Regions from separate parts of the Lysinibacillus sp. NPDC097868 genome, predicted to be linked through region 2. Evidence: riboswitches for the same ligand, from Rfam matches in the RefSeq annotation. Region 2 holds a riboswitch; the other holds the start of a gene.
What was found. A riboswitch is a leader RNA that binds a small molecule or an ion and turns the genes downstream of it on or off. The one in region 2 is predicted to bind FMN.
Positions count from the first base shown of each region.

Region 1: another riboswitch for FMN. It lies ahead of ACIQXJ_RS12105 (ECF transporter S component); the one in region 2 lies ahead of ribE (riboflavin synthase).

Region 1 covers NZ_JBIWBS010000001.1:2,435,472-2,438,898, forward strand. The annotation lists gene ACIQXJ_RS12100 (sodium-dependent transporter) at 1-1,178, opposite strand, end outside; gene ACIQXJ_RS12105 (ECF transporter S component) at 1,326-1,913, opposite strand; FMN riboswitch at 2,141-2,335, opposite strand; gene ACIQXJ_RS12110 (RNA polymerase subunit sigma) at 2,573-3,427, opposite strand, start outside.
Region 2 covers NZ_JBIWBS010000001.1:2,145,142-2,148,568, reverse strand. The annotation lists gene uvrA (excinuclease ABC subunit UvrA) at 1-1,290, shown strand, start outside; FMN riboswitch at 1,583-1,708, shown strand; FMN riboswitch at 1,828-1,953, shown strand; gene ribE (riboflavin synthase) at 2,110-2,748, shown strand; partial or broken gene ribB (3,4-dihydroxy-2-butanone-4-phosphate synthase) at 2,807-3,397, shown strand.

The sequences.
Region 1 (3,427 bases), 290 kb from region 2:
AATAAGTTGCCCAACGGTAGCATTAAATTGGACACTAAATAATCAGTAGCATCAAAAATCGACTTTCCAAAAATGGATACATCCGCTAACAAACTAGATGATAATGCCGATGGAATGGCAGCAATAAAGACAATAACCCCCAGCAGGAACGTTAAGACTGAACGTGACATATGCCACTTCTCCATAAATGCCGCAACAATAATTTCATATAAACTAAATGATGATGTTAACGTCGCAAATAAAAACAGTAATAAAAACAGCGCTAAAAATACTTCACCAAAAGGCATTTGACTAAATGCTGTCGGTAGCACCATAAATAATAAGCCAGGCCCAGCCTGTGGCTCTAAATCAAAGGCAAACACTACAGGGAAAATAGCTAGTCCTGCTAAAAATGATACGAGCACAGTCAGTATAACTACTGAGCCTGCTGAGTTCGGTAAACTAACATCCTTTTTCAAATACGAACTATATGTAACCAAACAAGAGAACCCTACTGCCAAACCAAAGAATGACTGCCCTAACGCCTCTAATAACGCTTTACCTGTTATATTTGTAAAGTCTGGCCATAAGAAGAATTTCACACCCTCCATTGCCCCGTCTAATGTTAATGCACGAATAACAAGAACGATAAACATAACAAATAATAATGGCATCATCCACTTATTTGCTTTTTCAATGCCGTTTTGTACACCTAGCGAAATGACAAGTACATTTGCCAGTGTAAATAACGCTAAACCTAGTAACGTAATCCACGGAGTACTAATAATTTTTCCAAATAACTCACTTGGATTAACCGTTGAATCAATAACAGCCCCAGATACACCTAAGCCACTATAAATAAATATCCAGCCCCCTACAACACTGTAAAAGGTTAATAATAGAAAACAGCCAAGTACACCCATGCGCCCAACCCAAGCCCAAGCAGGTTTTGTTGGAACAACCTTTTTATAGGCTGTGATCGCCTCAGATTGCGTACCACGCCCTAAAATATACTCGGATAATAACATTGGTAGGCCAATCAACAAAGTGAACACCACAAATATAAGGAAAAATGCGCCGCCACCACTTTGCCCTGTGACATATGGTAGCTTCCATATCGCTCCTAGTCCAATCGCAGCACCCGCCGATGCTAAAATAAAACCTAACTTACTGGACCATTGTCCATTGTTTTCACTCATCTCTTCAATCTCCTCAAATCTAACTAATCTCACATTAATTGTACATTAAAATAGTAATTTAGACTAGTCAATTCCTGAAGATTCCAGCATGCTATTAGATCTACAAACAAAAAACCCCGAGTATGAATAAACTCGAGGCTTAATTTATTATTTTGATAAATACATTGTACGTTGTTGTTCAATCCATCTACGCATCGTTGTGAACAGTAACGCCATGATCGCTGTTAATAGAACACCTTTTACGATATTAAATGGCAAAATACCTGCAATAATCATTTTATATAATGAATCGCCAACTACTGGCTCCATACCTAAGAAATAAGTGTACATCGGTAAAAATACTGCGTAATTTAAAAAGCTCATTCCTACTGCCATAACAATTGTTCCTGTTGCCAAACCTCCGACAAGACCCGCAATTGTTTTAAATCGGTTAAAAACAAATGATACTGGTAAAATAAATAATATACCTGTCACAAAGTTTGCAATATGCCCAACTGGAACCCCTGTAGGTGTACCCGAGAAAATCCAATCCAATATATTTTTAAATAGTTCTACTAAAATACCCGCAACTGGTCCCATTGTGATGGCTGCAAGTAAAGCAGGCATATCACTGAAATCCACCTCTAAAAATGCTGGGAACGGCGGAATTGGGAAATTAAAAAGCATTAATAAAAACGAAATACTACTTAGCATACCAATCGTAATAAACGATTGAAGTTTGATATTTTTCTTCATTGAAAACTCTCTCCTCTTTGCTGATTCAATCTTGCAAGAAGAAAGGTTACGACGTAATCGATTGTTTTTTCACGAAAAAACCCTTATGCACATCAGCATAAGGGAGAAAAGGCATGATTAAATAACGCCATCACTAGCTATTTTTTGTGCAAACAGTGTAATCAATAGACACACTGAAAAAAACGCTCGCACATAGCTTAATTCGTAACAACGAATGACGATCGTACCTTCATCTTCTCCCATCCAGACTATACTGTCGGCCTTGGAATCGCACCAAGTCAGCCATGCAAAAAATCTTTGCACAGGTCGCGGGCTGAAGAGCCATTAGTAAATCATGCGAGCTAATGTAGTTTTGTACAACACTAGCGATTTACAACTCTATTACCGCCGGTCGGGATTTTCACCCTGCCCCGAAGATGAATCAATATTATTTTATAAATTAACTATAATATTTTATGACACAAAAGTAAATACTTCTGCTTAAAAAATTCCGATTAAATTTGTATGTTTTAATGAATGCTTCTATAAATTCAGCCACGAGCAATGGATTCCGCGTTTTAGCATTAGAATTCCGCACCCACCAGCCACCAGTATTCTGATGATGCGGAAACAACTCATAAAAAAACAGCTACCTCATAAAAGATAGCTGTTTTTCTTTGTTACTGCATAGTTTGTTTATTTGCACCTACAGGTATCGGTAAAAAATTTGTTAAATCAAAACCTTCCCAACTATCCTGTACGACGTTATCTAAGCGTAGCTTTTTATCAAAACTTGAAGCTGTCAGCATCATGGCCTCTATTAATTGCGTTGCCCGCACTGCATCCATTGTCATCAAATCCAGAGGTGCGTCAAATGTGATGACAACACCACCCTCTTCTTCTTTCACTGTGTACGTTACATTTTCAGGGATTACGGGTACATAAATATCATCTTTTTTATCTTGCATGGCGATAAGTGCCTCTGTAACAGTAGGATATGTTTGGTGGAAGTCGGGCGATAAATATTCAGTCCCATTTTCTTCTGTATATAAATAATAATTGTAATGATTATCTTTCGTTAACTGCATAGGCTCACTTGGCTCACCAACCTGCGAAAATTCATAAGGAGTACCATCTTTATTTTTTACCGATATCGCTTTATATTCAGAGTCGGAAAAAGTATCTTTTAGTGAGCTTAAATATTTTGTTACGGAAGCTGAAGCTACATCGTAATCATTTTTTTTAGGTAAGACGTGAACTAGCGTCTCACCTTCTTCTTTTAACTCACCTTTGTATGGATGATAATTAGCAAAACCAAGCGCTTCCTCATCAATTTGTGGTGCGTATTTTTCATACATTTGTAGAGTTGTCGGCTTTTTCTTTCCAAAATCAGCCGTTAATTTTTCGTTCGGGATTATATAGGTCATTGGTATGCTATCAGCATTGCCACCTGGTAATCCGATTCTAAATACTACTGCATTTGCTAAATCGTCTTCGTATACTGATGTCCGAAGCGATAACATTCGTGCATGTTC
Region 2 (3,427 bases):
CTGTATATTTTGGATGAACCGACAACTGGTCTTCATGCAAAGGATACAGCAGGTCTCATTCGAGTGCTTCAGCAATTACGTGATTTAGGTAATACTGTACTAGTTATCGAGCATGATGTTGAGATGATGCATGCTGCAGATCATATCATTGATATTGGTCCTGGTGCGGGAATACATGGTGGTACTGTTGTAGGTGAAGGCAGTCTGGATGATTTAATGTTAAATGGGCAATCAGTGACTGGAGCTTATCTAGTAGAAGAATGTTCCCCTTCTCCTGTTCGAGTTCGTAGGGAGGGAAATGGACAACATATCACTATTCAACAAGCAAAACTTCGAAATGTCGACATCCCTACTGTTTCTATTCCATTGGGCTGTCTCGTGTCAGTAACAGGCGTTTCAGGTTCGGGGAAATCCACGCTTGTTTTCGACATTCTTGCGCAAGGAAAATCGAAAAACCTTGCCCAAACAGGTTGTAAGGAAATTAGTGGGTTAGAACATATCGAAAATATCGTTATTTTTGACCAATCGCCAATGGGAAGAGTACAGCGCTCTAATGTCGCTACCTATACGGATGTCTTTACGCACCTCCGCAAATTGTTTGCAGGATTACCAGAAGCAAAAGAAAGAGACTTAACTTCAAAGCATTTCTCATTTAACTCTCCGGGTGGACGATGTGAAACATGCCAAGGTTTAGGTGTACTATCAGTAGATATGGACTTCCTAGCAGATATAGAAGTGACATGTACAAACTGCAAAGGTAAAAGATTTACTGACGAAGTGTTGCAAGTTAAATATGAAGGGTACTCCATTTCGGATTTGCTAAATATGTCTGTGGAGGAGAGCTTACCAATTTTGAAATCGGAAACAAAGATTTCACGCATGATTGAAATGCTATGTGAGGTAGGGTTGGGTTATCTTCAATGGGGACAATCGGTCAAAACTTTATCTGGCGGTGAAGGACAGCGTATTAGGCTGGCAAACGAATTAAGTAAAGCATCCAAAAACCACACGCTTTATTTATTGGACGAACCTACGACGGGTCTTCATCCATCTGATATTAAACTGCTACATGCTTTATTAAACAGACTTGTGTGCGCGGGCAATACCGTTATCGTCGTCGAACATAGTCTAGAATTAATCCGTGAATCTGATTGGGTTATCGATATTGGACCTGAAGGAGGAGCCGCAGGTGGAAAGCTTGTAGCTGAAGGAACGCCGGAACAAGTGGCAAAAGTATCGGATTCCTATACGGGGATGTTTCTGAAAGAAGTACTCGCCGAAGAGTTCTAATTACATTTAATAAAAAGAGAATACGCTCTTTTAGTTAAGATGAAGGCTACTGAACGACCTTCTACTAAAAGAGCGTATTTATTTATGAATCCTTCAAAATTTCATTCGACGTTACTAATTTTAAATTATCCCCAAAGTCACTAGCTCCTTAATACGCTCAATTGTTAACTGGTTGTTTTAATTTGCACATTTGGATTGTGCCAAGGCAATTAAACTACACAAAATAGCTATTAAAAAATTTTAAGTGGATAATGTATTAAAATAATGTTATCGTATGAAGTAACTAAATAAACATATCCTTCAGGGTAGGGTGAAATTCCCAATCGGCGGTGATGAAGTAATTCAAAGTCCGTGAGCGCAAGCTGATTTGGTGCAAATCCAAAACCGACAGTTACAGTCTGGATGGGAGAAGGGTATAGTATAAGCTTTTTAAATTCATAGGATTTTAAAAGGTCTATTTGGCTACGCTTATATACAAAACCACTTCCCATCGCATTCGTTGGGGAGTTTTTTATTTAGTTAAAAATATAATAGTAATCTGTTCTTCGGGGTAGGGTGAAATTCCCAATCGGCGGTGATGAAGCAATTCAAAGTCCGTGAGCGCAAGCTGATTTGGTGCAAATCCAAAACCGACAGTTATAGTCTGGATGGGAGAAGAACGATGAGATGGTAACCTGTGGAAAAATTTATAGCCATTAGGTTTATTTAGTGTCGTCTTATGAATGAGAACTCCCAAACCCCATTTTTATATGGGGTTTTTTATTTGTCTCGTTTAGGCAATTACAGGTCAAAATTTAAAATTAGAAAGTAGGTGGGAAAATGTTTACAGGTATTATTGAGGATGTTGGTACAATTAAAACCTTGCAAAACAATAGCCAAAGTATGAAAATAACTGTTATTTCGCCAAAAATAGTATCGGACATGAAGCTTGGAGATAGTATAGCTGTCAATGGCGTGTGTTTGACAGTTACACATTATAATGAGCAGGAAATGACAATGGACGTAATGCCTGAAACAGTGAAAGCTACAAATTTGCAGCAACTCAGGGTTGGTAATGCAGTAAATTTAGAGCGTGCAATGCCTGCAAACGGACGTTTTGGTGGTCATTTTGTTTCAGGGCATGTTGACGGAGTGGGAAAAATAGTACGCAAACGTCCAATGGCCAATGCAGTATACATTGATATAGAACTTTCAGAGGAGATAACTAGCTATTGTATTCCTAAAGGTTCAATCACAATTGATGGAACGAGTTTAACGCTCTTCCATGTGGAAAAAAACAGCGTCACCGTAGCGCTTATTCCGCACACATACAAGGAAACAGTATTAGGAACAAAAAATGTTGGATCACCAGTCAATATTGAAACCGATTTAGTTGGTAAATACATTATTCAACAGCTACTGCGTGGTCAGCAATCACCGACCATTACAAAAGATTACTTAGCGAAGCATGGGTTTTAATCTGTCTTTGAAAGTATAGAACGTACAGGAAATGAAAGTTTATTAGGAGGTGGCAATTTTGCTACATTCAATTGAAGAAGCAATTGCAGATTTAAAACAAGGCAAAATGATTGTTGTCGTGGATGATGAAGACCGTGAAAATGAAGGGGATTTACTTGCCCTTGCGGAGTTTATGTCACCAGAAACGATAAACTTTATGGCCACATATGGAAGAGGGCTTATTTGTACGCCAATTTCACAGCGTCTTGCACAACAATTAGCGTTGCATCCAATGGTCGTAAATAATACGGACCATCACCAAACGGCATTTACCGTAAGTATTGATTATAAAGATACAAAAACAGGCATTAGCGCCTTTGAACGCGCTTTGACGATTCAGAAAATGCTAGACTCACAAGCGCAAGCAACAGATTTTCGTAGACCTGGGCATGTATTTCCCCTTATAGCAAAGGAAAATGGTGTTTTAGAACGTAGAGGGCATACGGAGGCTACGATCGATTTAGCAAAGCTTTGCCAAAGCATACAAGCAGGCGTTATTTGTGAAATCATGGGGGATGATGGTGAAATGCTACGCTTCGATGACTTAGTCAAATATGCGAAAAAACACAAATTAAAAATGATTTCGATTGATGCATTAGCAGCCTATCGCCGTCAACAAATGCAAGGAAAAAATTCACTT